2 linked regions of the Prochlorococcus marinus XMU1402 genome follow. The protein of the gene in region 2 interacts with the protein of the main gene of each other region in a pairwise test. Links are inferred from orthologs where the notes say so. Each region holds a gene or a part of one and is shown on either strand. Other genes may lie near its edges.

Region 1 (17,922 bases), 290 kb from region 2 along the record:
CTTCGCAATGTATGTTGGTACATTCAGAACATCCTCTACATAGATTAACGCTACTGTTTGCATCAATTGTAAGGCGCACCAAAGAAGAATATAAAGAGTAATAACTTTTAAAAATTTTTTATTTCTGAAAATCCTTTTGAATTGAAGTGTTATAGGCTCAACTTTTCCTGAAGGCCTTCTTGCTTTTTTTGCGAATGGAGCCAACCCCCAACAAGAAATTAATGTTGCAGCAACCGCAAGACATCCGCTTATTTTACCCATTAAAAAATATTCATTATTTGCTGATGATCCTTCAGAACCTAATATAATTCCAGCAATTATTAGACCAGTTAGTCCTGCAATTATTGAGCCAGTAAATCTAGATGCGTTTAGTCTTGTTCTAATTACTGTTTTTTCAGAAATTTCAGTAGATAGCGCTGCAAAAGGAAGATTAATACTTGTATAAGCAGTCATTACAATTATAGAAATTATGGCATAGTAAATAGTCTTGGTTAGCACGGAACCAGTGGGTGTCCACCATATCGCGGCTAAAGAGAAACCAAGAGGAACAGATGCTGTTACCATCCAAGGTATTCTAGGCCCCCATTTTGATTTAGTACGATCACTTAACCATCCAATTAAGGGATCATTTATTGCATCCCATATCTTTATTAACATTAATAATGAACCTGCAATTATTACTGGTAAACCTGCAGAAATAAAAAATTTGAACAGAAAAAAACCGAATTGTGTAGCGACTAAACCTGTGCCTGCATCTCCCAACCCATAAGAGAACATTAATCTTGTTGTTGAATTAGTAATATTTTTTTTCGAGTGTGAATTTTCCAATCTTTTTACTTTGTTTATTGTTTGATAATGTATTATTGCAATGGTAATTCTATTACTTATTGCGGGCGTGGTTTAGTGGTAAAACCTCAGCCTTCCAAGCTGAAGATGCGGGTTCGATTCCCGCCGCCCGCTTTTAGAATAAATTATTTTTTGCCCCAAATATTCCTTCTGAAATGATTAATAAAGAGCTTCTACTCTTTATTGAAACAGATTTATCATTAATAGTTAATGGTTTAAAAATGTCAGACATGCTAGTATCAATAACTTTTAACCAATTATATTTACATTTTGGTAATTGGAAATCGATACTTTTTGAATATGCATTAAAACCTATCCAGACGAGAGGATTGGTTTTTCCTTTATTAATGCTGAAGGCAACTGTATGAGACCAACTACTCCAATCGGGGCTATCTAATTTTGTTCCATGCCAATGGTATCTTGGATTATTTTCATGGCTTAGATTATTGGGTATGAATGATGGATTAAAAATTTTTATAAGTTTTTTTCGAATTTTTATAACGTATTTAAAATAATCTAATAACTCCAAATCTTGTTGACTATGATCCCAATTCATCCAACCTATTAAATTATTTTGGCACCAAGAATTGTTGTTGCCACCTTGGGACCTTCCTATTTCATCACCCATAAGTAACATTGGAACACCTTTAGATATGAGTAAACTAAGAAGAAGATTTTTTTGTTGTCTTTTTCTTAAATCATTGATTAATATGTTTGTCGTTGGACCCTCTATCCCATGATTCCAAGAGTTGTTATGGTTATCACCATCCCGGTTCTGCTCTTTATTAGCAAAATTATGTTTCATGTTGAATGTCACTAAATCTTTAAGGGTGAATCCATCATGTGAAGTAATAAAATTTATTGATTTTGGGTAAATATTATCTTCTTTGTAAATAGATGGGCTACCCTTTATTTTATCGCACATATTCCAAGCTGTATCTTTATCTCCTTTCCAAAATCTCCTTAAGTCATCTCTATAATGACCATTCCATGTGAAAGTATGTTTAGACGGGAAATTACCTAATTTATATAAACCACCACAATCCCATGGTTCACTTATCAGCTTGATATCAATAAGTTCTGGTTCACATTCTATATCTTCGAAAATCGGAGGATTATCTAGTGGCGAAAGATTTTCTCCTCTTGATAAAGCAATTCCTAAATCAAACCTAAAACCATCAATACCAAATTCACTTGCCCAACATTTTAATGATTCAATGATTAGTTTTCTAACTAATCCTCTATTTGCTGCAATAGTATTACCACACCCAGAGACATCCTGATAATTTTTATCTTTTCCTATAAAATAATAAAGATTTTCATCTATACCTTTCCATGATATTGCTGGCCCTTGAGAATCTCCTTCAGAAGTATGATTGAATACAACATCCAAGATAACTTCAATGTCCGCTTTATGGCATTCCTCTACTAATCTTCTAAATTCCTCTCTATTATTTTCGGCAGATTCATTTGAAAGATATTCAAAATGTGGGGTAAACCAATTAATTGGACTATAACCCCAAAAGTTTTCTAAACCATTTGGTGCATCAGTTGGATCAAAACAAAAAATTGGAAGTAATTCTATTGCCGTAATGCCAAGTTCTTTCAGATACGGAATTTTTTTTAAAAATTTCTTAAAACAACTTTCATCTTGATCATTTGATTGGGTAAAAGCTTTGATATGAAGTTCGTAAATAATTGTTTCTTCCCATGAATGTTTCGGCCTAGGATAATCTTTAAAATTAAATAATTTTCTATCGCAAACAACGCTTTTAAGGCAAGAATTTGTATTTTCATGGATTTTTAATGCATTTTCTCTTATGTAACTTTCCCATCCAGTAATACCCCTTGAACATGGATCGAGTAAAACTTTTTTTTCGTAGTTATTATTAATCCCATTATTTTTTTGTTTTATCCTAAAAGCATAAATGCAACCTTCTTTTAAATTGCTTATTTCAGCATGCCAGTAAGGACCGGTCTTATTCTTCTGATCTAATTTAAATACCGTTTTGGGGAATTCAGAGTTTGCGTTTTCGAAAAATAAGATTTCCACATATTCTGCATTTGTGGCAACTAAAGAAAAATTAACTCCTTTTGATGTAAGAGAACTTCCTAAAGGAAATGGTTTCCCTTTATTTATATAATTCACTGTCTCCTTAATTAATGGAATAATGTGAAAATTTATTCAATTTAATGATATTTGAATAATAGATGCAAAATTGAAAAAAAGCCTTTAAATTTGAGGTTTTACAAATCTATTTCATTAAATCTCAGAGAATATTAACTTTATTGAACTATTGTAATTTATACATCCAAATAAGCTTTAAAGAAAATGATTCGGAGAGACAGTTAAATAATGAAAAAACAGATTTTTCTTGATTTCAAAATACAAATCAGACTTTCTCATGTGATGAGAAGGAAATATATCTGAAAATTAATAAAATATAATATATTGTTCTTATTCTTAGATCCGTTAACTTTTCACATTAATCGTTTTGACAAATGAAGTTAGATTTCTTAAGGAAAAATCAAGTGGTACCAATAGTTCTTACTGTTTTATGGTTAAAGAGGCTTTTTTTATATAAGAAAAATCAGCAAGTATAAAATTAAATGAATATAGTTAAAAAAGCCCCTAAAATATGTATAAAGCTTTGCGCCACCGGCATTTTCGGTTGCCGTATTCGTATTTGCTCCATATGATGTGCAAGTTCGAGGTTTTTAGGCTTGATTAAAATTCACGTCTATTTAATCTCTGCTTTACTTTAAAATTCAATGAACAAAGCTGATTTAGTAAACCTGGTGTCTGCTGCAACAGGAGAAACAAAAACTGTTGTCTCTTCAATAGTTGATACGACTATTGAGACTATTGTTGATTCAGTAGTGGAAGGCAAAAAAGTCTCCATACTAGGATTTGGTTCTTTTGAGCCAAGAGATCGTTCTGCAAGACAGGGATTGAACCCTAAGACAGGCGAAAAAATAGCAATACCTGCTAAAAGAGTTCCAACATTCTCAGCAGGTAAACTTTTTAAGGATAGAGTTCAAGGTTAATCTTTAAAATCTATTTCTTTCTTGTATAGGAGATGCTCTTTTAGGGCATCTTTTTTATGAATATCAATAATATGGAAATAACTATTTTTTTATTTTTAATTCAACTTTCAATTTTATAACTCAAGAATTAATGAAGTTTTTAACTATTTTATTCCTGAAATTTTTATTTTTTTCTAACTTCCTTATGGCAGAAGCAATACCAACAAAGTCAAAAATTATAAAACAATCGAGTGAATGTATTAAAGATTCCCAAAACGAAGAATGTAGAGAATTAATCTTTCAAATAGAAAAACTTCAATTATTAGTATTCGATCAAAATAGGTTTAAATGTCAATCTAGTTTATTAGGTTTGCAGTCGGAACTTATTGAAGCTTATTTTTTAAAAAATTACTCTAATAAAAAAAATTCATTTATGATTCCCTTTGTGAATAAAAATTGTTAATTACTAAAATTATTTCTTTTTTTGGAATATTATAAGTCTGTTATTTGAGTTGTAATGGTAAAAGGTTTTTCTGAAAATGAAGTTAAGAATAATGCTGGAATAACAGAATCTAAAAAAGAAAAAAAAGGTTTAGCTGCTTTTCTTAAAGGTAAGAAATTTACTTATACTCTGCCAGGGAAAAAACAAATAAATATTTTTGGATCAATAGTAATAGGCTTAAATATTATTTTAATAATGCTAGTCATCCTATATTTAAATAATCAAGAATTTCATGACTTTATTTTTAATGTTGGTCGTTAATTATTTTGAGATCGAAAAAATTTTTTAAGTGATATATTTAAATTTTAGAGATTCTTATGAAGATAGTTAATTTAATTTTTCAAGTATTTTTTATGTTGGTACTTGCTCTATTATTAATATATTTCTTTACAGGTTATGACTCTGCTTTTGAGGCTGATCAGTATTGTCATTCATATCTTTCAAGCTATGACAACTTATCTGGAAATTATGATTGTGATCATGATACTGAAACTCATCAGTGGATACTCTACGAGTCAAATGAAAATAGAGAACCAGCTAAAATTATTAAGAAATTTAGGTACAAATTTTTATAATTCAAATTTTTTATAAAAAAACTTTGCACCTATAATGGAAACTATCGCTGTTATTGAGAATGTAAGATACTGATATATGCTTCCTTCTAAGTAGATTTTGTTTTTATATAGAGGATAATCTATAAAAGAGCCTAATGTTCCCCAAATTATTACCCATACAGAAATGTATAAGAAAACTTTTATTGAATTAGATTTTTTTTCTTCCATTTAATTAATACCAAAGATTGAAGAGGTCACAGGCCTGCCGCTAAATACTAACTCGGTTAATATGAGCATTAAAAATCCGATCATAGCTGCTCGACCATTCACAAGCTCAGCACTGCTATTAAATCCAAAAACGTTTTTTACTTCATCCCCTTGATTGTCTATCCATTTTGAGTATTTATTATCAGTTGATGATTTATTAGTAAAATCATCATTTTGATTTTCCATTGAAGAGTCTTTTTCTTGCATAGAGTTTTCTTTTTTTTTATATTAATAATTTTTAAACTAATTTATTATTAAATCAAACTAAACTCGAAATTAATGAAAAAATTAAGACAAAAATTATTATCCATAAAAATTGTAATCTCAAAATTAATTGACAAATTAATTTAATTTTTTCTCCATTGCAATTATCTCCAGTGGGATTGATTATTGGCTTTTCAATAATATTATTTTTATATTTACTTTTTCCTCCCAATTTAATCCCGCAAATATAAGCAAAAATAGCTTCTGAAATTCCAGCATTAGGTGAAACATATTTTTTACCATCAAGATAACTTTTTTTTATTATTAATTTGTACTGATTAACTTTGGAACTAACTAGAGGTAATGTGATTAAAACTAATCTTGAGGGGACAAAAGTAAAAATATCTTCGATTTTTGCGCTGAAAAAACCTAAATATCTAAAGTAATCATATTTGTAACCTATCATTGAATCTAAAGTACTTATCGCTTTATAAGAAAAACCAAGTGACAAAGGTCCTGGTAGGAAAATTGAAAACTTCATAAAAATAACTCCAATAAAAATCCAGAATAATGGCCCAAATATTCCATCAACAGAATTTTCGGTTAAACTCTCGGTACTTGATCTCAAAAGATGTTCTAAAGAAGATGCCCTAACATCCCTACTTACTATTCTTTGAACTTTCTCTTCTATTATTCTCTTATTTTGGTCATTAATTTCCTTGATTTCTATTAGCTCAGCAATCTCTTTTACACTTGAAATAAGTCCCCTAGTTGCAATACAACTTGAAAGTCCAAAAAAAATCAACAAGCCACTAAAAAAATGATTTCTTGATTGCGCAAAACTAAGTTCTATCAGTTTTCCTAAACTAAGACTAATTCCAATAGTAGAAACAGCGACAGTGAAACCGCCCCAAAATAAAATCTTTTTATTTTCGCCAAAATTATTTATGAAGTAATCAGATAATTTTTTTATGTAAAAGCCAATTATTTGAACAGGATGGATTAAGAATCTTGGATCGCCGATCAACAAATCAAAACCGATTGCTCCAAGAAATATTAAAAATAAATTTATTTCAGCCAACTGAACATAGAGCGCAGACCTTTTCCTACTTTCTCGATTTCATGTTTTGAATTCTCTTCTCTTAATTTTGTCATTAAGGGTTTATTTTTATCGCATTCTTCTACAAAATTTTTAGCGAAAGTTCCATCTTGGATATCTTTTAGAATTTTCTGCATTTCTTTCTTTGTATCACTATTGATGAGTCTTTTGCCACTTACATAATCTCCATATTCTGCAGTATTGGAAATGGAATCTCTCATTTGAGATAAACCTCCCTTCACCATTAGATCAACAATAAGTTTAACTTCATGTAAACATTCGAAGTATGCAAGTTCTGGTTGATAACCTGCTTCTACAAGAGTTTCGAATCCTGACTTGACAAGTTCTGATAAGCCCCCGCATAAAACAGCTTGTTCGCCAAATAGATCAGTTTCTGTTTCTTCTTTGAAATTTGTTTCAAGTATCCCAGCTCGGGTTCCACCGATCCCTTTAGCATAAGCCATCGCTAATGATCTTGCACTGCCAGAAGAATCCTGCTCAACTGCGAACAAGGCAGGAACACCTTGACCATTCTGATATTCCCAACGAACAGTGTGTCCAGGTCCTTTTGGGGCAATCATTACAACATCCACAAAACTTGGAGGTTTGATAAGTCCGAATCTAATGTTAAAGCCATGAGCAAAACTTAATATCTTTCCTTCTTTTAAGTTTGGTTCTATTTCTTTAAGGTAAACATTTTTCTGAAACTCATCTGGGAGGAGAATCATAATCCAGTCTGCTTTTTCGCAAGCTTCAGAAACACTAAACACTTTTAGACCATCATTAATAGCTTTGCTTTCAGACTTACTTCCTTTATATAATCCGACAATTACATCCATACCGCTATCCTTTAGGTTTAAGGCATGTGCATGACCTTGGGAACCATATCCAATGATTGATATTGTTTTATTATTTAAAAGGCTTAGATCTGCATCTGTGTCGTAAAAGAGTTGGGTCATTAGTCGTAGCTTCTTTGCATTTGATAATTAATATTTTAGACATTAAAGGTGTAAATAAACCAAAATATTATTAATTTAAAAATGAAAATTAAAAAATTTATTTTTAAAATTCAATACTGTTTCGCTTCGTCTGGATTTGTGATTACTCTATCAATTAAGCCATAGTTTTTAGCCTCTTCTGCACTTAGAAAATAATCTCTATCAGTATCCTTTTCAATTTTCTCAAATGTTTGCCCTGTCATATCAGCCATAGACATATTTAACATATCTTTCATTCTTAAAATTTCATTAGCTTCTATCTCAATATCACTCGCTTGACGTTGTGAGGTGCCTCCAAGAGGTTGATGTATCATGATTCTACTATTTGGTAATGCTACTCTTTTGCCTTTAGTACCTGCAGCAAGTAAAAATGCGCCCATAGATGCGGCAAGCCCCACACAAATTGTTACTACATCACTTTTGAGATATTTCATGGTATCGTACATCATTAAACCAGCTGAAACTGAACCACCTGGACTATTTATGTATAAATAAATAGGTTTGGAATTGTCTTCTGAATCCAAGTAAAGCATTTGAGCAACAATGTTATTAGCAATTGCATCATCAACTCCTTGACCAAGAAATAAGATTCTCTCAACAGCTAGTCTTGTGTAAATGTCTACGTATCTTTCATACTGACTTCCTGGAAGTCTGTAGGGTACGCTTGGAGTTCCTATTGGCATGATTTTAAAATAATTTTTTGTAAGAGTTAAATTTTATTTGGTAAATCTTTTTGGCTAGTGAGTACTCTATCGATAACTCCATAATCTAGTGCCTCTTTAGGGTTAAGATAACTCATCCTGTCAGAGTCCTTAGAAAGTTGTTCGATAGTCTTTCCTGTATTACGAGAGAGAATCTCCAGCATTGATTTTTTATTTTTTAAAACTTCCTCAGCTCTTATTTGAATATCGGTTGCTTGACCTCTTGCTCCGCTTATAGGCTGATGTAAAACTATTGAGGCGTGCGGAAGAGCAGCTCTTTGTCCCTTTGTTCCAGATGAAAGGATAACTGCAGCAGATCCCATTGCTTGTCCAATACAAATTGTATGAACTGGAGACTTAATGTAGCTTATTGTATCGCAAATAGCGAAAGCCTCTGTTTCGAAACCAACTGCATCACCAGTGTACCAACTTGTCCCAGTTGAATTTATATAGAAATAGATAGGTTTTTCTGGATCCTCAAATTCAAGGTAAAGAAGTTGAGCAATTATTAGCTCAGTAACATCCATTCCTAATTGTCTTTTCGCATCATCATCGGAAAATAATGGTAAACCTAGGTAGACAATTCTCTCTTTTAGTAAAAGGGAAGGTAGATCAGGGGGTGGAGTCCTCATAACGGTATTTTCGCCGTAATAAGGAGCAGATACAGTCATTTGTATCACAAAAATAAGATTGTTTTGATTCTAGCTAGATTTAGCCCTGTGTCGCTGGTGATTTAAAAGATTTGTTTGACTCAGGATTATTTATCAGTTTTCCAAAGACCATTCTTCCAGTAGGAGTTTGTAATGCACCTGTTATGACAATGTCTAATCTGCTTCCTACAAAATTCTTTGCTTCATCAATAACCACCATTGTTCCGTCATCTAAGTAACCTATACCTTGCATTTTTTCTTTACCCTCTCTTACGATTTTAATATTAAGAGATTCTCCTGGTTGTACTTCTGGTCTTAAAGCAATAACCAGATCACTCAAATTCATAACCTTTAATTCTTTGACTTCTGCAATCTGAGAAAGATTATAATCAGCGGTAATTAAAGTCCCTGTCATATCCTCAGTAATTTTCAATAGTTTTTCATCTACCCCATTACCTTCATACTTTGTTGGGTTAATTACAAGTCTTCTACCATATGAATCTCTTAATTCTTTTAACAATTTTAGACCTCTTCTACCCTTAGACCTTTTTTCATTGCTGCTTGAGTCAGCTAAAGTTTGTAATTCATCAATTACACTTTGAGCAACAATTAATTGTCCCTCCAGCAAACCACAACTTAATAGGCCATTTATTCTGCCATCAATAATTACACTGGTATCTAAAATTTTTGGACTTGCTGCAGGGAGTATCCCTTCATTAACCAAATATGCATCAGTATTATTTGGATTAAATAATCTCAATAATGTCCTACCATGGGTGTCCGCCAGCTTATAACCAAGCACACCAAAGAAAATATTGCTTAATATTGCTGCTAAAGGTTTTGCAAAAAAGACTTCTCTAGGGAAAGGAATTAATAATATTGGAGCAAGAAGGAGATTCGCAACAAGTAATCCTAAAATTAAGCCAACAGACCTACTTATCAATAAATCCGTAGGCATTGTCCTTATTTGATCAAGAAAGGTTTTTCTAAGTTGAAGAAAAACAAAGCCAGCGGCTAATCCAATAAAAAAACCGATTATTGCTAAAACAATTCTAAAACCCTCTACATTAGATACCTGTTTTAGTATGTCTACTGGCAATAAATCAACGCCAAGCCATCCTGAAGCAGCCCCAGACAATACAAATAAAATTAATACTAAGATATCTGTCATATCTATAATCTACTAGGATTTATTAATTGAGTAAATAAGGATTTTATTTTTTTCGATCCTTAATACTTTATTGGAGCTTAAAAATGTATTTAAATTATGAATAAGTTTCCAAGAAGTGCTTATGTGCACATCCCTTTTTGCCATAGAAGGTGCTTTTATTGTGATTTCGCAGTTATTCCACTAGGAAACAAAGTTGAAACTTTACAAGGTTATGGAAGTAAAACTGTTAAAGAATATTTGAATTATTTATATAAAGAAATATTGTCAATTAAGCATAAATCACCTCTTTCGACAATTTATGTGGGTGGCGGTACGCCATCAATCTTGGATCCCCTACAAATTAAAGAGTTAATTGATCTTTTTAAAGAAAATTATGGAGTTGACTATGGTGCAGAAATCACTATGGAGGTTGACCCAGCAAGTTTTAATCAAGATGATCTTTATGGTTTCATAAATGCTGGGATAAATAGATTTAGTCTTGGAGTTCAAAGTTTTAATAATGCGATACTTCAAAAATCTGGGAGGAGGCATTTGGGAGAAGATGCTAAAAAATCTTGTTCATGGTTGAAGAAAGCTTATAATTTTGGCTTAATAAAAAGCTGGAGCTTAGATTTAATTCAAAACTTACCCCAAAGTGGATTAAGAGAATGGGAAGAAGATTTAAAAGAGGCAATAACATTTTCACCACCGCATATATCCATTTACGATCTAAATATTGAGAATGGAACTGTTTTTAAAAAATTAGTTGATTTAGGTAAATTACAACTTCCAAGTGATGAAGATTCTTTTAGAAATAGTAAATCAACTCAATTAATTTTAAAAAACTCAGGCTACTCAAGATATGAAATTTCAAACTATTGTCTCCCTAGGCATCAATCTAGGCATAATAGAGTTTACTGGAGCGGCTTAGGCTGGTGGAGTTTTGGACAAGGTTCCACTAGTTCTCCCTGGGGACAAAAACTTACTAGGCCAAGAGTTAGTAAAGAATACAAAGAATGGGTAACAAGGCAATACGAACTTAACCTAGATTGGTCTCTCATTAATAATGATTTTGCTTATCGTGAATTAGATGAGAAAATAATGTTAGGTTTGAGACTCAAAGAGGGTGTAGATATTTACAAACTATTTAAAGAACAAAATTGGGAAGATAAAAGATTTAAAAGTAACTTTAGAAAATTGCTCAATGAATGGGAAAGATTTCTTGAGAGTGGACTATTAGTAATGAAGGGAAATAGATTCTTTTTAAGTGATCCAAATGGTATGGAGTTAAGCAATCAAATTCTTATCTCAATGTTTAAATGGTGGGATTCTATTAGTTAAGTCTTTCAGAGGCAACCCATTCTTTTAATTTATCTTTAAGTAATTTCTTCCCTTGAATGATTGGTTGGCAAAATGGAGGTTGATCATCGTTAAGGCCTAACAAGTCTGCAGTAACTCTTACTTGCCCATCGCAATAATTACCTGCACCAATGCCAATCGTAGGAACTGTTAAGTTACTTTGTATTTCTTTAGCAAGCAACTCAGGAATATGTTCAAGAACTATTGAAAAACATCCTAATTTTTCAAGAATTGAGGCTTCTTTTTTAATTTTTTCTTGGCTTTCTAAGCTCTCTCCTTGTTTCTTTAATCCAAGATTTAAATAACTTTGCGGAGTAAGCCCTATATGACCCATAACAGGGATTCCCATTCTTATTAATCTAGAAATAACTTTTTGTATTTCTGGTTCAGCCCCCTCTACCTTAACTGCTTTTGCATAAGTGTTTTGAATAATTTTTCCTGCATATTCAACTGCTTTATCTTCTCCGCATTGGTAAGTAAGAAAAGGCATGTCTGAAACGACTAAAGGTTGATCTTCAGCATTGTTTTTAAACCCTCTTGAAACGGCATTAGTATGATAAATTATATTTTCTAAAGTTAACGGTAGTGTGGATTTATATCCCAAACAGACCATCGCTAGAGAATCTCCCACTAAGACAAGGTCAACGTTAGCTTGTTCTGCGATAGATCCTGATATTGAGTCCCATGCAGTTAATGCAATTATTTTTCGAGATTTTTTTTTATATTTAACGAGGTCTGAAGGTAACATAAGAAATTTATGTATCTTTTTTAATCAAGAATTGCTAATATATCACTGACTCGGCCTTTCGCGGTTTTAACGCCTAAACCTGGTCAGGACCGGAAGGTAGCAGCCACAAGGGATGCTTGAGGCAGGCGAGATAACCGAGTCACTTTATTTTAACTATTAATCTATATTTTTTTTATTTTGCCTTAACTTCAAAAATTCTGGGATATTTGCTCCTGAATCTTTGTTATCGGAAACATTGTAGAAAGATTGATTTGATAATCTATTTTTAATTCTTTGTTGCTTCAATGGTTGGTTTGTATCAAAACCTGTTGCAATGACGGTAACTTGTATCTCACCATCCATATCTTCATTAACAGCTTGACCAACGATTATATTTGCATCTTGATCCACTACATCACTGATAACTTCACCAACTGAGTTCACATCGTCAAGAGTCAAATCTCTACCCCCAGTAATATTTACAAGACAACCTTTCGCTCCATCAATTCTTCCTGCTTCTAGTAGTGGACTATTAATGGCAGCTTGAGCAGCCTCTATAGCTCTAGACCGACCTGATCCTATTCCAACACCAAGAAGAGCTGTCCCAGCCTCAGTCATAACTGATCTCACATCAGCGAAATCAAGATTTACCTCACCTGGGCGGGTAATTACTTCACTTATACCTTGTACTCCCATTCTTAAAACATCATCCGCATTCCTGAACGCTTCTTGAATTGAGGCTCCCGCAGAAACTTCTTTTAATCGATCATTTGGTATGACAATAAGAGTATCAACATTTTCTGCTAATCTTGCTATTCCTTCTTCTGCTTGACGCATCCTTCTTTTGCCTTCGAAGGAAAAAGGTTTAGTTACTATTCCAATCGTTAATGCACCGCTTTGTTTCGCAACTTCGGCAACAACTGGAGCAGCTCCTGTACCTGTACCTCCACCCATACCTGCAGCTATAAATACTAAGTCCGATCCTTCTAAAGATTGTTGAAGCTCATCTCTAGATTCTTCTGCAGCCTTTTGGCCGATACTTGGATTTCCTCCCGCTCCAAGCCCCCTTGTTAAATTCTGACCTAATTGAACTCTTCGGTCTGCGGAGGACTGCAGTAAAGCTTGCGCGTCAGTATTAAGAACTCTGAATGAAACCCCATCAAGATCACTATCAATCATCCTGTTTACAGCATTACTTCCTCCTCCACCAACGCCAATTACTTCAATTTTGGCATTTTGACTTGGAAGGATTTCTTTTGATTGATCAAAGTTAGGATTGTTACCGAAGCTCATCTCTGAATAGGGATCTAATACTTGTGTTGGATGCATTATGAACTTAGTAAGCTCATATGTAGGAATTTGTTGAGGAAAAACCTTAAATATTCATTTAATAAATATTTTTGTTTTAAATGCTAAATCCAAACCAACACTACAATAATTAAGAAAAATAAATTAAAATCCTATCTCAAATATTAGGGTTTGAACACTTTTATTTTAGGTTTATTCGGATCCGTAAGATCAATACTATCAATTTTTTCAGAAAAATTTTTTTTCTTTAATTCATTTTTTAAGTTATTAATTATTTGTAATTGATAATTTATTAAATTGGGATTAAATCCTAAGAATATTGTTTTTAAATTTATTTCCTCAAGAGTTAGAAACCCATTTGGTGAAAAAGTTATTTTGACGATCTCAAAGTCATAATTCTCTTGGGCAATAAATATTTCTGATAATAATTTTTTGAATTTATCTTTCCAACCAAATACTTGTATTGTTAAGTTGTTTAAATCTATATTTGCTAAATTTTTTTTATTTATAAAAATCCCATCTTTATCGACAAATCCTGATATTTTTTTGTCATCTAATATTCTCTCACCATAAGCAATTGGAGTTCTTGTCTTAATATTAACTTTCAAACCAAAGGGAAATATTTGTCTACTGACTGAGACATTCTTGAGTGATAAATTTTGTTTTAACTCTTTTTCTAAAAAATGCGCATTAATTAAAATTAATCGAATTGGAAATTTTAAAGATGAATTTTTTACGACATCATTCTGAGAGAATAATTCACTTCCAGTAATTCTAATGTCCTGAATATTTACCTTTTTTATTGTTTTTAGGCTTATTAAGCTTGTCGAAAATAAAAATAATATAAGTAACAAAAAGCTTTTATTGTCAATTTTTTTCTCGTTTTTCACAAATCACATCGAGCTTTTTCCATTAATTGCTCCATCCATTTTCTCGCTTGATCTGCATCTGAAAATGGTACATCCATCTCTTTCCCATTACCTACTAATCTCAACCTGCACTTTCCTTGAGATTCATTTGTAAGCGGAGCTTCTCCTGAAGTAAGGGCCATTAATTCAACTAATTCTAGTTTCTTGATTGTGAAACTATCTTTTTCTTCAAATGTACCAGCTTCAAATGCACTCCATCTCAATTCCCCATTTTTTAGAGAAGCTGCACTTGAACTATCTAACTTACAAAGTTCTGACCCACTGGCCCAGCGCCTAAAAAGATTTTGCCTTCTTCTTTCTAACCATCCTAGAGCAGTCAATAATATAAAGATAAAAAGCAATGGTAACCAAAGAAGTCCATGCATCATTTGATTTGAATTATAAATCTAGGGATATATCTACCAGTTTAGCCACAAGTTGTTCAATATTTAAACCTGAAGCTTTCCAAAGCATTGGAAACATACTTTTTTTTGTAAAACCAGGGATTGTATTTATTTCATTTAACAAAACTTTATTTGAAGATTTTTCTAAAAAGAAATCTACTCTTGCAAAACCGAAAATATTTAGTGCTCTACAACTTTGAATAGCAATTTCTTTAATTTTTCTTGTAATTTTAGAATCTATTTCGGCTGGGATGGTTATTTGATTATATGAATAATATTTTGAATCGTAATCATACCAATCACTTTTGTACTTTACTTCTCCTATCTCAGAAGTTAAGAGTTTTGAATTCCCAATTATTCCGCATTCAATCTCCCTCACCTCTAAACCTTCCTCTACTAGGATTCTTGTATCTATTTCTCGAGCCTTTTCTAATGCTTTTAATATTTCTGATTCATTTATAACTTTGGAGATGCCAAGAGATGATCCGGAGTTCGAAGGTTTGACAAAAAGAGGAAAATTTAATTTCTTTAAAATCTCATCAACAAATTTATTTATAACTTTTTTATCGTTGAGATCTTCATTTTGAATAACTAAATAATTAACTTGTGGGAATTTAAGATTTGAGAGAATTGTTTTCATCAAAATTTTATCCATTCCAATTGCAGAGCCTACAATTCCACATCCTACTAAAGGTTTCTTTGTAAATCTCAGTAAGCCATGAATTGATCCGTCTTCACCATTAAATCCATGTAAAAGAGGAAACCAAACATCAACATCTTGAAATTCAATTCCGTCAAGGAAATTAATTTTCTCTTGATTTAAAATTCCTTGTTTTTTTGTTGTATTGTTTTTAGTTTCTCCAACTAGAATTTTTTCTGAAAGATCACTATCAAGCCAATCTCCAAATTTGCTGATGTAAAAGGCTTTAACAGTAAAGCGTTGTTTGTTTATTTCTGAATTAAAGGCTTGAAAAACTGTTTTTGCAGAGGATATAGATACTTCATGTTCATTGGATTCTCCGCCAAATATTAACCCAATACATTTTTTCTTTCCCCCAATCATTTTGAAAAAAAATTATAAATAAAGTTCACCCGTTAAAGAAAAAGGTCTTGCTTCATTTATTTTGACATCTATTTCATCTCCTAATGAAAAATTAAAGTTAATGTTTTTGGGAATCTCTACGAAAGTTAATCTATTTGTTCTAGTTCTACCCATCATTTGCGAGGGAATTTTTGGATTTAAACCCTCAATTAAAACGCTTTCGATATTGTTGATATATCTTTGATTTCTACTCCTAGCAGTTTTCTCGACCAAATCATTAATTTCCTGTAATCTAGCTTTTTTCACTTCTTCCGAAAGTTGATTTGACCAAACTGCTGCAGGTGTGTTTGGTCTTGGAGAGTATGCTGCTGTATTCACTTGATCAAAGCCAATTTCTGATATTAGCTTTAATGTATCTTGATATTGTTGTTCGGTTTCTCCTGGGAAAGCAACTATTGCGTCAGCTGTGATTGATGCACCTGGCATTAATGATTTTATATTCTCGATAATCTTTTTGTACTTTTTGACAGTGTATCCTCTGGACATTTGCTTCAAAATTTCATCATTTCCACTTTGGAAGGGAATATGGAAATGTTCACAGACTTTATCAAGTTCATAACAAGCTTGAATCAACCTTTTTGAAAAATATCTTGGATGACTCGTAGCAAATCTAATTCTGCTAATTCCTTTAACATCATGGATATAATATAAGAGGTCAGTTAATGTATTCTCTTTTCTCCCCTCTTTTGTTGTTCCTGGAAGGTCTCTACCATAAGCATCAATGTTTTGACCTAAAAGAGTAATTTCTTTAAAATTATCATCAGCTAATTTTTGGATCTCACTTTTTATTGCATTTGGATATCTTGATTGCTCTTTTCCTCTGACAGACGGGACTACACAATATGAACATCTTTCATTACATCCATAAATGATATTTACCCAGCCACAAATAGAGCTTTCTCTTCTTGCACTTGTAATGTCTTCAGAAATGAAGGTTTCTTCTGTTGCAGCAACCTGATTTCCTAAATCAACTTTACCCAGAAGATTCTCAAGATTATTTACATGTTGAGGCCCCATGACCAGGTCAAGTTCTGGGACTCTTCTTAGTAAGGACTCACCTTCTTGCTGAGCAAGGCAACCTGCAACAACAAGTTTTAAGCTAGGTGTTTTGTGCTTTCTTTTTGCTTGTCTTCCTAGAAAGCTATAAACTTTTTGCTCAGCATTATCTCTTATTGTGCATGTATTGTACAAGACCAAATCGGCATTTAATTCATTATCTGCTCTGGTATATCCCATTTTCTCTAATGTCCCAGCCATTCTCTCAGAATCAGCCTTATTCATTTGGCATCCAAATGTGGTTATCCAATAACTGCCAGTAGTTGAATTCTTTTGAAAATTTTTTTCGTATGGTTTTGTTTTTGTTAGCACTTTACTAGGAATTTTTTATGATTCTTTAATTCAAAATTACAAGTTAAATAATTTTGCTGCAATTTATTTGAGGGCGAGCGAGGGGATTCGAACCCCCGAATAGCGGCGCCACAAGCCGCTGCCTTAACCACTTGGCGACGCCCGCCTCACATTTATAAATTTAACAACTCAAGGGTAATTTTTCATAGTTATTTTTATCTTTTGGCGAAATTTGAATTATTTTCTAATTCAGTAAAGTTTTCTTATGATTTAAAATAAAAGAAAATTAAAAAATTTGAGTAATTCAGGTATGGCTGAGGTTCTTATTCCTAGAAGCCTTTGTTTAATAGAAGATATAGATAACCTCATTATTGATGTAGAGGATTTATGTTCAGTTTCCATTAGTTGGGAGGATGGATTTGTTTCTGAGTTAAAGCCTTTAAAAAATAAAGTTACAAAACCAAAAAATATTTTATTCCCAAGATTTGTTGAAACGCATTCGCATTTTGATAAATCATTTATATGGGCAGACTTTCCTAATATGAAATCAGACTATGGAGGAGCATTATCAGTAAATCTTGAAGAACATAAAACTAGAACCACAGATAAGGTCCTTGAAAGAGTTGAGAAATCATTAAAACTTGCTATACAAAATGGATATCGAGCTATTAGAAGTCATATTGATACATATAAAAGTCAATCTATTGATATTTGGATTGAACTGTTTAAATTACAAAAAAAGTTTTCATCTGAGTTGACTCTACAATTT
Region 2 (12,467 bases):
TAAAAGAAAAGATATTGAAAAAAATTTGGCTGGCGAAAATATTAGAGAGGGATTGACTGTAGTTTTATCAGTTAAAGTTCCTGATCCTGAATTTGAAGGACAAACGAAAACAAAATTGGGGAATACTGAAGTAAGAGGAATTGTTGATTCTCTAATTGGAGAAGCTCTTACAAAATATATGGAATTCAATCCTGGAATTTTAGATTTGATCCTTGAAAAGGCAATTCAATCATTTAATGCAGCAGAAGCTGCAAGAAGGGCTAGGGAATTGGTCAGAAGAAAAAGTGTTCTTGAAAGTTCAACTTTGCCTGGTAAATTAGCAGATTGCAGCTCTAGAGATCCTTCAGAATCAGAAATTTATATTGTTGAGGGAGATTCTGCGGGAGGTTCCGCCAAGCAAGGAAGAGATAGAAATTTTCAGGCTATTTTGCCTCTAAGGGGTAAAATTCTTAATATCGAAAAAACTGATGATACTAAAATATATAAAAATACAGAAATTCAGTCACTAATAACAGCTCTTGGATTAGGAATTAAAGGAGAGGAATTTGATGTTAACTCTTTGAGATATCACAGAGTTGTAATTATGACGGATGCTGATGTTGACGGTGCGCATATAAGAACTTTATTATTAACATTTTTTTATAGGTATCAAAGAGAACTTGTTGAAAATGGTTTTATATACATTGCTTGTCCTCCCCTTTATAAAGTTGAAAGAGGTAAGAATCATAAATATTGCTATAACGAGAATCAATTGAAAGACATAATTGCAGATTTTGGAGAAAATGCAAATTATAATATCCAAAGATTTAAGGGATTAGGAGAGATGATGCCAAAACAATTATGGGATACAACTATGAATCCTCAAACTAGGATGATGAAAAGGGTTGAAATTGAAGACGCACTTGAAGCTGACAGAATATTTAATATATTAATGGGAGATAAAGTTGCACCAAGAAGAGAATTTATTGAAACTCATAGTAGTAACCTAGATTTGGCAACTTTAGATATATGATTAATAATCTTCTGAAGAATTTTTGCTTAATTATTTTTGCATTAATTGCGCCGATTACGTTACCGGCTGGTGGAATTCAAAAAAGTTTAAGCCAAAATAAGTTTTCTCATAATACAAATGAAATAATATTGAGTTCCAATACCTTTCTCTATTCTTCTCCTGAAATTCATGCTAATGAATTATTAGTTCTTGATATAGGTACAACTTTGTCAATTTTGCGAAATTGGAAAGTCAGCGAAAGCGAAACTTGGGTTAGGGTTGAATTGGCTTCTAATAAATTTCTAGACAATCCTAATAAGATTTTAAAAGGCTGGATAAAAATGTAAATTTTGGATGTTTATTCAATAGCTATTATTTTAATTGGCAGCACTTTTGGATTAATACTAAGAATATTTATAAAAAATAATTTTAAGATAAATATAGGTTTTGCTATTCAGAGTAATACTATCGTCAACTTTGTTGCTTCATTTTTTTTGGGAATTTTAGTAGCCCTAAATTTTATTGATAATGAAATATTATTTTTATTGTATACAGGTTTTTTAGGGTGTCTTAGTACATTTTCTTCCTTCATAAAGCAACTATTTAATTTATTTAAAAAAAGGAAATTCTTCAAATTATTTTTTCACTATATTGAAGTAATATTTTTTTCTTTTATGTTTTTTTATTTAGGTTTTTATTTGATTAAATTATTTTAAAGTGAAAATAAAAAATTTTTTTTATATTCTAATTGCTTGTTATCTAGCAACTTTTTTAAGATTATTTGTAGAAAATAACTTTATTATTTCAATAATTGGATCATTTTTCGTTGGTTGTATTATCAGTAAAAAATTAAGTTACACAAGCGAAAAAATTTTATTAAGTGGTTTTTTTTCTTGCTTCACATCGTTTAGTGGATTTATATATTTTTTGTACCCAATTCTTAATCAAGGAGATTGGCTTAAATTTATAATTTTTTTAAATTTGATCATTTTCATAAATCTATTCACGATGTATTTCGGGTTCTGGATCAGTAGAAAAATTAATTAGATTTCATATAATAGTGATGTCACTTTGAAAGGGAATTATATTTATGAATGAAAATAATCATGAAACGGTTACATCTTTATCTTCAGATTTAAGTACTCGAGAAAATATTACTATTCAACTTGAAGATTTGCTCGTCGCAGGAAATTATGATGAGGCAAAGTTACTTCTAGAACCATCTCAACCTGTAGATATCGCAGATGCTATTGGAAGTCTTCCATTAATATTGCAGGCTTTAGCATTTCGTTTGTTAAAGAAAAATGAGGCAATTGAGGTTTATGAATATTTAGATCCAATAGTTCAACAAACTTTATTAGATAGACTTCGTTCAGGAGAAGTTTTAGAAATAGTTGAGAAAATGTCCCCTGATGATAGGGTTCAACTCTTTGATGAATTACCTGCAAAAGTTGTACGAAAATTTTTGTCCGCTTTAAGTCCCGGCGAAAGGAAAGTAACAGCTGAATTACTTGGGTATGAGCCTGAAACTGCTGGAAGGTTAATGACAACTGAATTCATAGACCTTAAAGAAATGCAAACAGCGGCAGAGGCCCTTGCTTTAGTCAGAAAAAGAGCTCCATTTACAGAAACAATTTATAGCTTATATGTTACGGATAAAGAAAGGCATTTAACGGGTATTCTTTCTTTGAGAGATCTTGTCACTGCTGAACCCTCTAAGCCAATTGGAGATGTTATGACCAGAGATGTGGTTAATATTTCTACTAATACGAATCAAGAAGAGGTCGCAAGAGCAATTCAAAGATATGATTTTTTAGCTTTACCAGTTGTTGATAAAGAAAAAAGACTTGTTGGAATTGTAACTGTAGATGATTTAATTGATGTTATTGAGCAAGAAGCAACAAGAGATATTTATGCAGCAGGAGCGGTTCAACCTGGTGATGAAGATGATTATTTTCAAAGTGGATTGTTTACGATAGCTCGTCGAAGAATTTTATGGTTATTAATTTTGGTTTTTGCAAATGGTTTGACAACAAAAGTTATTGCTATGAATGATCAAATATTGAAAGAAATAGTTTTATTAGCTGCATTTATCCCTCTACTTATAGGAACTGGAGGAAATGTTGGTGCTCAAAGTTCAACTGTTGTCATTAGAGGTTTAAGTACTCAAAAATTGAAGTCTCTTGGAGCCATTAAGGCAGTGGTTAAAGAGGCAATAACAGGAGCTCTTTTGGGGATATTGATGATGTTAGTGGTATTCCCTTTCGCTTGGTGGCAAGGAGAAGGTCCCTTAATAGCTTCTGCGGTAGGGATAAGCTTAATATCAATAACGACTTTAGCTGCTACAACCGGCGCTATTCTCCCTTTACTTTTTGACAAGATGAAATTAGATCCAGCCCTAATGTCCTCTCCGTTCATAACAACTGTTACTGATATTGCAGGTGTATTTATTTATCTAAGTACTGCAAAATGGTTGTTAAACTCTTAATTAACCCTAATCAACTAGGTATAAATTCTCATTTTTGTAAAATTGTGGATTTTTTTGTTTAACTTTACATTTCTTAATGGTATTGTTTACAAAACAACATTTAGCTTTCATGTCTTCTGAAACATTAAGTGAGAATAAATTAGCGACAATATCAAGTCTAAAAGCTAGTAACGATGTCGATCTTGTTAGATCTTATTTGAGAGATATAGGTAGAGTTCCTTTACTATCTCACGAGCAAGAAATCACTCTTGGTAGGCAGGTCCAAGAATATATGCAAGTCGAAAGGGCAGAATTGGAAATTATTGAATTAACAGGAGATAAGCCAAGTATTGAAGAATTGTCAATCAAACTAAATATGTCTACTTCCATCATCAAAAAAAGATTAAGAGCTGGACAGAGAGCTAAAGAAAGAATGGTTGCCGCAAATCTAAGGCTGGTCGTAAGTGTTGCAAAAAAATATACTAAAAGAAATATGGAGTTATTAGATTTAATACAAGAGGGAACTATTGGATTGGTAAGAGGAGTTGAAAAATTTGATCCAGCCAGAGGTTATAAGTTTTCAACATATGCATACTGGTGGATTAGGCAAGGTATCACTAGAGCAATCGCTGAAAAAAGTAGGGCAATAAGACTTCCAATTCATATAACTGAAATGCTAAATAAGTTGAAAAAAGGTCAAAGGGAGTTGAGTCAAGAAATGTCTAGAACTCCAACAGTTAGTGAACTTGCGAAATACGTAGAGCTTCCTGAAGAAGACGTTAAAGATTTAATGTGCAAAGCTGGACAGCCAGTAAGTCTAGAAACAAAAGTTGGTGATGGTGAGGATACTGTTCTACTAGATTTATTAGCAGGTGGTGAGGATTTACCCGATGAACAAATAGAAATGGATTGTATGAGAGGTGATCTTCATTCTCTTTTACATCAATTACCTGATCTGCAATGTAGAGTTTTAAGGATGAGATATGGTATGGATGGTGATGAGCCAATGTCTCTTACAGGTATAGGAAGGGTATTGGGGATAAGCAGAGATCGTGTAAGAAATCTAGAAAGAGATGGACTACGAGGTTTGAGAAGGCTTAGTGATAACGTGGAAGCTTATTTTGTCTCTTGAAGGAAATCTAATATTAATTTATTTGTCTTTTCAGGTTCTTCATCATGAGGACAATGTCCAGCACCTTCAATAATGTCTAATCTTTTAATATTCCTAAATTCTTTCTTCCATTTTTTTGCTTCACTTAAAGATTCCCAGGGATCTTTTTCTCCCCAGATCAATTGGATTGGTTTGTGAATCTTATCGAACAGGTCTGTAGCAAGATAGTCATCAAATAAGTTAATAAAGCCACGAAATGCTTCTTTAGAGTTTGACCTCTTAGTCGGTTGATATAGTATTTCAATTAATTCATCATCGATATTTTTTCCTGAAGGGTAAGCTTGTTCAAGTATTTTCTTTATAACTTTTGGATTAGCAGCTCTTGTAAAAAGTGTATTACTAATTACTCTTTGTCTGACTATCGTTTTAAGAACGGGTCTCAGTAGATTCATTAAGATATTGCTTTTTTTTAAACGTTTATCATCCATAGTTCTTTGTGCACAATCAATCAAAATGACTCCCTTACATTTATCTTTGAGAATTTCAGCAGCTTTCAATGCAATAACACCACCAATTGAGTTTCCTACTAAGTAAACAGGAGATTTTATTACCTCTTCACAAAATGTTGATATCTGATTACCCCATAAATCAAATGAATATTTAATTGAGCTTGCTTTATAAGGTTCGTAATTTAATAAAGCACTTGGCTGACTGCTTTTTCCAAATCCTAATAAGTCAATTGCGTAGCAGTTAGAAAATTTACCAAGAAAATCTTGATTATGTCTCCAGTGGTTTTTTGATGCCCCAAATCCATGAACTAATAAAATTTTAATATCTTTTTCAGAAGTAGATTCTTTTGATAGAGACCATGAAATTTCCCAATTTTCCCATTTCCAAGTTTCAGATTTATTTAAAGACACAAATAATATTCTTTTAATTAAACTTTAATTCAAAAAAAAATTATTCGTTTTTAATAAATTATTCTAAGTTAAGAAAAAGCGCTAATTTTATGAAAAGGGAAAAGGTCATATGCATAGGAGAGGCTTTAATAGACAGAATTAGAAATAAATCAAATCAGGGATTTACAGATTTTTTGGGAGGTGCTCCGGCGAATGTTGCTTGTGCATTAAGAAAATTAAAAATAGATTCAACATTTATAGGAAGTTTGGGTAATGATGATTATGGAAAAAAATTTATTACTCAATTTAATGAATTAGACGTTAATTTAGATTTCTTGCAATTAGATAATGATTCAGCTACTCGCGTGGTTAATGTAGATAGAGATCAATTTGGAGATCGTTTTTTTTCAGGCTTTGAGCAAAGTCCTCATTCATGCTTTGCAGATGAAGTTCTAAGTAAGAAATTAATCGAAAAAGAAATTTTAAATTTGGATAAATCTTTTCTGGAAACAAAATATTTGGTTACAGGAACGATCTTATTATCATCTCCAAGATCAGCTGAGACTATTTTTTTTCTTCTTGAACAGGCTAAAAAATTGGGAGTCAAAGTAGTTATTGATTTGAATTGGAGAGAGGTCTTTTGGGATCATTCAAGTTTTTCATCAGAAATTAGTAAAGCGGCTAGAGTTAATTTAATCAAGAACTTTTTAAATCATGCAAATGTTTTAAAACTTGCTAAGGAGGAAGCAACTTTGTTCTTTGAGGATGAAAATCCCTTGCTAATTTCTCAACAATTGTCTAATAGGCCAGATGTAATAATAACTGATGGGAAAAACCCCGTTTCATGGTACATCAATAGATTCCAGGGAATTACCGAAAACCCAACTTCACAAAAAATTGTTGATACAACTGGGGCAGGCGATGCTTTTCTAGCTGGCTTAATTTCAAAATTAATTTCTTCTGGCTACCCTTCAAATAAACTAGAGGTTGAAGATTGCATTAAGTTCGCAGGTGTTTGTGGATTATTGACTTGTCTTGGTGAAGGCGCCATTGAGCAACAGCCCGATTATGAGAAGGTTAATAAATTTTTTGGATCTCTTATTTCGTAGTTTCTTCCATAATTTTTTGCGTAACTAATTTCTACTTTCCAGAAATTATCAATAACTGGTTCTATTAATTCTGGCCATTCAATTACTAAAATTGCCTGTTTTTGCATTGCCTCTTCTTCTTCTGAAAAAAAAACTTCTCTTGCTGAAGAAACATTTTCTAATCTGTATAAATCAAGGTGAATTAGTGGAATTTTTCCTGAGTTATAGTGATGCGATAAAGCAAATGTAGGGCTTGTAATTTCCTCAGAGATTGATAGGCCTTTAGCAATCCCTTGAACAAATGAAGTTTTTCCAGCTCCAATAGGACCCTGTAATAAAACAATCGATTGGGGATTTAATTTGTGTGAAATTTTTTTTCCTAAATTTAAAGTTTCTTCTAAATTCTCAACAAACACAAAATTACTCAAAAATCATTTATAGTTTAGTAGAAAAAGTATTTACAAGATATGGTTATCGCAAATTCACTTAAGACCTCTACACCTGATTACGTAATTGCTGATATCTCTTTATCAGATTTTGGTCGCAAAGAAATTAAAATTGCCGAAACAGAAATGCCAGGATTAATGGCGCTAAGAGATAAATATAAATCTGAAAAACCACTAAAAGGTGCAAAAATAGCTGGAAGCCTTCATATGACTATTCAGACAGCAGTATTAATAGAAACTCTTGTTGATCTTGGCGCAGAAGTGAAATGGGCTTCATGCAATATTTTTTCAACTCAAGATCATGCTGCTGCAGCTATCGCAGATCAAGGAATTTCTGTATATGCAAAAAAAGGTGAGACTCTCGATGAATATTGGCAGTATACTCACTACATTCTTGATTGGGGCTCCGACTCTCCGAATATGATTCTTGATGATGGGGGAGACGCAACTGGATTATTGATACTTGGTATTAAAGCAGAAAAAGACTTATCTGTTTTAAATAATCCTGGTAATGAAGAAGAAATTGCTTTATTCAAATCTATAAAATACAAGTTGGAAAATGATAGTAACTTTTATTCTAGAATTAAGAGTAATATTATTGGCGTCACTGAAGAAACTACAACTGGAGTTGCAAGACTTTATCAACTGCAAAAGCAAAATGCTCTACCTTTTCCTGCTATTAACGTTAATGATTCAGTAACTAAGAGCAAATTTGATAATCTATATGGCTGCCGAGAATCTTTAGTTGATAGCATAAAGCGTGCTACTGACGTGATGATTGCTGGGAAAGTTGCTTTAGTAATGGGTTTTGGTGACGTAGGTAAAGGCTCAGCCCAGTCTTTAAGAGGACTTGGTGCAATTGTAAAAGTTGCTGAAGTTGATCCAATTTGTGCTCTTCAAGCGGCAATGGAAGGTTTTAGCGTCGTTACATTGGACGATGTTGTGGAGGATATAGATATATTTGTTACGGCAACTGGGAACTATCAGGTAATAAAAAACGAGAATCTTGTCAAGATGAAAGATGAGGCCATAGTTTGTAATATTGGCCATTTCGATAATGAAATTGATGTGGCTTCATTGAAAGATTATCCATGGGAGAATATTAAGCCACAGGTTGATCACATAACTTTACCGAGTGGCAATAAAATAATCCTTTTAGCTGAAGGTAGATTAGTCAACTTAGGTTGTGCCACTGGACATCCAAGTTTTGTTATGAGTAATTCTTTTACTAATCAAGTCTTAGCTCAAATTGAACTTTTCAATAAATCCGAAGAATATTCTAAAGAGGTTTATGTTTTACCAAAACACTTAGATGAAATGGTAGCTAGATTACATCTTGATAAAATTGGTGCAAAATTAACAAAATTAACCAAAGAACAAGCTGATTATATTAATGTTTCTGTAGATGGACCTTATAAACCAGAGCTTTATAGATATTAAGTTTGAGCCTAATTTTTGTAAATTTTCTTACTTCAATCCCCGACTACATTAGCTTGGCTGTTGAAAAGAATTCAATAATTGCATACCTCACTATTTGTTTGGCTATGTTTTTAGAAAACATAATACCCCCAATACCTTCGGAAATTATTATGCCTTTGGGAGGTTTTTTCGTTTATCAACAAAAATTAAATTTTTATATTTTAGTTTTTTGTGGATTACTTGGTACTATTTTAGGGTCATTGCCTTGGTATTACTTAGGTAGATTAGTAAATGAAAAAAGACTTTCAAATTTTTTAGATAAACAAGGAAAATATCTGGGTATTTCTTCTAATGATTTAATTAAAAGTAAAAGATGGTTTGATAAATACGGGGTTTCTTTAGTTTTTTGGGGGCGTTTAGTACCAGGCATAAGAACTCTTATTTCAGTTCCCGCTGGCATAGAACTTATGCCATTAAGAAAATTTTTGATTTGGACTACATTTGGGAGCTTGATATGGGTAGTACTTCTAACTTATGCAGGTTATTTATTTGGTGAAAATTATCCAATCATTGAAACTTACTTAGATCAAATTAAATATGTTGTAAAGCCAATTTTAATTTTAATTTTCTTATATTTTTTTATAAGAATACTTATTAGATTTTTAAAAAAAAATAGAGCTTAAAAAGGAATTTCACTAGAGTTATTACTATTAGAATATTGGTTATTTTCAGATTCCTTTTTTGAACTTAGCAAATTTAACCTGTCTACTCTGACAACTGGTTTATATCTGTCTTCACCAGTATTTTTATCTTTCCAACTATCAATTTTAAAGCTTCCTGTAATTCCAACTAAAGATCCTTTTTTAACGTAATCTGCTGCAATTTGGGCTTGTTTGCCCCATATCTCTAAATTAAACCAATCTGGCTCTTCGTCTCTGCTTCTTCTATTAACTGCCAGAGTAAAATTAGCGACAGTACTCCCAGATTCAAAATATCTGACATCGGGTTCTCTTCCAGCTCTACCAACTAGGTTAATAGTGTTAATTTGCATAAAATTTTTTTTTTAATACTACTCATATTTTGAGTTTTTGCTCAAAGTTTTAAGTGCTATTCATAACTAAATGAAAGAATTGTTAGAGCTCAACAAAAAATAGATATATTATTGAAAAAAAAGATTTCTTATCGTGATTTTCAACAGATTTAAATTTTCTAGAGACATTGGCATAGATCTGGGAACGGCTAATACTCTTATACATGTATCAGGGAAGGGGGTTGTTTTACAAGAGCCTTCAGTGGTGGCAATGGATTTAGAAGAAGGAGTTCCATTGGCAGTTGGTAAAGAAGCAAAGTTAATGCTAGGAAGAACGCCTGGCAATATCAGAGCAGTTAGACCACTCAGAGATGGGGTCATAGCAGATTTTGATGCGGCAGAGCAAATGATAAAAACATTTATTCAAAAATGTAATGAAGGCAAGGGCTTATTAGCTCCAAGGATTGTTATTGGTATTCCAAGCGGAGTTACTAGTGTTGAACGAAGGGCAGTAAGAGAGGCTGGATTAGCCGGAGCTAGAGAAGTTCACTTAATTGACGAACCTGTGGCAGCGGCAATAGGAGCATCTTTACCAGTAACTGAGCCAATTGGAACTATGATTGTTGATATTGGTGGTGGCACTACAGAGGTTGCTGTATTAAGTCTGGGTGGAACTGTATTAAGTGAATCTGTTCGAATAGCTGGCGATGAGATTAATGAATCAATTGCACTTTATCTTAAAAAAGTTCACAATTTAGTTGTTGGAGAAAGAACTTCAGAAGATATTAAAATCAAAATTGGCTCAGCATTTCCAGATGACGATTTCGATAAAACCTCTTTAGAGGTAAGAGGGTTACATCTTTTGTCTGGTTTACCTAGGTCAGTTACTCTGACATCTGGAGAAATTAGAGAAGCCATGGCTGATCCACTCAGCAAAATAGTTGAAGCTGTAAAAAGAACTTTAGAGAGAACTCCTCCTGAACTTGCTGCAGATATTGTTGATAGGGGTATTATGCTCGCAGGGGGTGGAGCTTTAGTAAGAGGAATTAATGATTTGGTGAGTGATGAAACGGGAATTTTTACTCACATAGCCGAAAATCCACTGCTATGCGTAGTAAATGGTTGCGGAGAGGTTTTGGATAATTTTAAAACACTTAAAAGAGTTGTGGATACTCCAGAATTTATTAGAAACGCGATAAGAGATTAATACTATGTTAAATATCCGACGAATTTCTACTAGTCGTTGGTGGCATAAAAAGAAAAATTGGATATTGTTTGCAATTTTTTTATTTTTGGTTTTTGTAAGGATATCAAAAGGTTCTCTTTATAAGGATTTTTATTATTTGATTTCAAAGCCTTTTTGGCCAGGTCAATTTCAAAAAGAAGTTATTCTTCAGAGCTCAGAACAAGAATCTCTAATAAAATTAAATCTTCTTAAAAGAGATAATAAAAGATTGCGAGAAATTTTAAACCTTAAAGAATCATCTAATAGTAATACTATTTCAGCTGCGGTTATTTCAAGAAAAACAGGTAGTTGGTGGAGACAAATTACCCTAAATAAAGGTTCAAAAGATGGGGTGGAAATTGGTAGTTATGTTATGGGACCCGGTGGATTATTAGGAAGAGTAAGCAGTACATCTTTTTTTACTTCGTCGGTAATATTATTAACTTCTCCAGAAAGTAAAGTAGGTGTATGGGTGGATAGAATTCAGATAAATGGACTACTTATTGGTTCAGGCGAGGATTATCCTAATTTAATACTTTATTCAAAAGATGCTGATATAAAAGTCGGGGATTTTGTCTCATCTTCTCCAGCCAGTACTTTGTTACCCCCAAATATCCCTATTGGCATTGTCAAATCTATAGATAGGCCATTTAAAGGCAAGAAAATGGCAGAAATACTTCTTTTAGCAAAACCTCAAGTAATTGATTGGGTGCAAATTGTAAAAGTAAAAAGTTAGTGAATAAATTTTTCAAAAATAAATTATCAATAATATGTTTAATTTTTGTTCCAATTATTTTCTTATGGCATCCAAATTGGCTTGGATTTTTAGGTATTCAGCCATATTGGCCTTTATTTTGGTTGTTGCCATGGTCAATGATTAATGGATCAATGAACGGATTAGTATTTGGTTTTTTTTTAGGCCTTATTTTAGATTCCTTAACGCTAGAAGGTAGTTTTACTCAAATTCCAGGTTTAATTTTATGTGGAATATGGTTTGGCAGAATAAAAATTCATAGTGATATTTTGGTGGGACATTTTAGGTATGGTTTAATTTGTTCTTTAGGTAGTTTATTGTGCAGTACTTTGTATTTTGCACAAATTGTGGTTAAAAATTTTTCAGATAGTACTTTTTTACTTTTTATCACAAGTGTTCAAAATATTTTGGTTGAAGTTTTTCTTACAGGCTTATTTGCTCCTTTCATTTGCTCGCAACTTTTGAGACTTTTTAAATTTTCTAGGAGAAAAAGTATAATTATCAATCTTTCGAAGAAATAAACATTTTTGGGAAATTCACAATTCCTAAAATATTTAAGATATTCTGAATCTTGGGAATATCTCTTTGAGGCTTCTTAATGTTATATTTTTAATTGTTAGAATCAAAATTCAATAGCAATATTTTTTGCTTTGAAATATCTGGAAATCTTTTTAAACTATGTCAAAAGCAAGAATTTTAGTTGTTGATGATGAACCAGCAGTCTTGAAGGTATTAGTTACAAGACTTCAACTAGCAGGATATCAAGTTTTTTCGGCTACTAACGGTGAAGAAGCTCTCGAGTCTTTTCATAGAGATTCCCCTGATTTGATAGTTCTTGATGTTATGCTCCCTAAGATGGATGGGTTTGCAGTTTGCCGACGAATTAGAGCTGAATCAGTTGTACCAATAATATTTTTGACTGCACTTGAAGCGATTTCCGAGAGAGTCGCAGGTTTAGATTTAGGTGCTGATGATTATTTATCCAAACCATTTAGTCCGAAAGAGTTAGAAGCTAGGATAGCTACTATTTTGAGAAG

What was found.
Region 1: the proteins of HA141_RS09130 (region 2) and ftsZ interact in binary tests that used the Escherichia coli proteins (3 or more experiments, as listed by UniProt). The link is inferred for Prochlorococcus marinus XMU1402 from one-to-one orthologs.

The regions. Positions count from the first base shown.
Region 1 is NZ_JAAORD010000002.1:233,430-251,351, reverse strand. The notes cover bases 11,320-14,296. They hold ftsZ (cell division protein FtsZ), read right to left. Parts: upstream 13,378-14,296; coding sequence 12,262-13,377; downstream 11,320-12,261. Other genes in these bases: HA141_RS07425 (hypothetical protein), read right to left, coding at 14,279-14,296; HA141_RS07430 (cell division protein FtsQ/DivIB), read right to left, coding at 13,557-14,282; panB (3-methyl-2-oxobutanoate hydroxymethyltransferase), read right to left, coding at 11,332-12,105; hemW (radical SAM family heme chaperone HemW), read left to right, coding at 11,320-11,339. Also shown: HA141_RS07520 (MFS transporter), read right to left, coding at 1-777; HA141_RS07510 (glycogen debranching protein), read right to left, coding at 962-2,995; HA141_RS07505 (HU family DNA-binding protein), read left to right, coding at 3,619-3,894; HA141_RS07500 (hypothetical protein), read left to right, coding at 4,079-4,336; HA141_RS07495 (hypothetical protein), read left to right, coding at 4,391-4,636; HA141_RS07490 (hypothetical protein), read left to right, coding at 4,693-4,950; HA141_RS07485 (hypothetical protein), read right to left, coding at 4,945-5,157; HA141_RS07480 (chlorophyll a/b-binding protein), read right to left, coding at 5,158-5,403; adenosylcobinamide-phosphate synthase CbiB, read right to left, coding at 5,456-6,481; ilvC (ketol-acid reductoisomerase), read right to left, coding at 6,469-7,458; HA141_RS07465 (ATP-dependent Clp protease proteolytic subunit), read right to left, coding at 7,569-8,180; HA141_RS07460 (ATP-dependent Clp protease proteolytic subunit), read right to left, coding at 8,207-8,869; HA141_RS07455 (PIN/TRAM domain-containing protein), read right to left, coding at 8,910-10,019; more of hemW, read left to right, coding at 10,116-11,319; more of HA141_RS07425, read right to left, coding at 14,297-14,689; HA141_RS07420 (D-alanine--D-alanine ligase family protein), read right to left, coding at 14,700-15,767; and 2 more genes. UniProt on the Escherichia coli protein: Essential cell division protein that forms a contractile ring structure (Z ring) at the future cell division site. The regulation of the ring assembly controls the timing and the location of cell division.
Region 2 is NZ_JAAORD010000002.1:523,697-536,163, reverse strand. What follows is about bases 8,757-11,631. They hold HA141_RS09130 (rod shape-determining protein), read left to right. Parts: upstream 8,757-9,605; coding sequence 9,606-10,658; downstream 10,659-11,631. Other genes in these bases: HA141_RS09120 (hypothetical protein), read left to right, coding at 11,412-11,631; mreC (rod shape-determining protein MreC), read left to right, coding at 10,663-11,412; HA141_RS09135 (single-stranded DNA-binding protein), read right to left, coding at 9,101-9,472; HA141_RS09140 (DedA family protein), read left to right, coding at 8,757-9,104. Outside these bases: gyrB (DNA topoisomerase (ATP-hydrolyzing) subunit B), read left to right, coding at 1-1,012; HA141_RS09180 (hypothetical protein), read left to right, coding at 1,009-1,338; HA141_RS09175 (FluC/FEX family fluoride channel), read left to right, coding at 1,342-1,707; mgtE (magnesium transporter), read left to right, coding at 2,082-3,479; HA141_RS09165 (RpoD/SigA family RNA polymerase sigma factor), read left to right, coding at 3,589-4,590; HA141_RS09160 (alpha/beta fold hydrolase), read right to left, coding at 4,575-5,489; HA141_RS09155 (carbohydrate kinase family protein), read left to right, coding at 5,579-6,577; tRNA (adenosine(37)-N6)-threonylcarbamoyltransferase complex ATPase subunit type 1 TsaE, read right to left, coding at 6,535-6,972; ahcY (adenosylhomocysteinase), read left to right, coding at 7,024-8,442; more of HA141_RS09140, read left to right, coding at 8,445-8,756; more of HA141_RS09120, read left to right, coding at 11,632-11,951; response regulator transcription factor RpaB, read left to right, coding at 12,109-12,467. UniProt on the Escherichia coli protein: Forms membrane-associated dynamic filaments that are essential for cell shape determination. Acts by regulating cell wall synthesis and cell elongation, and thus cell shape.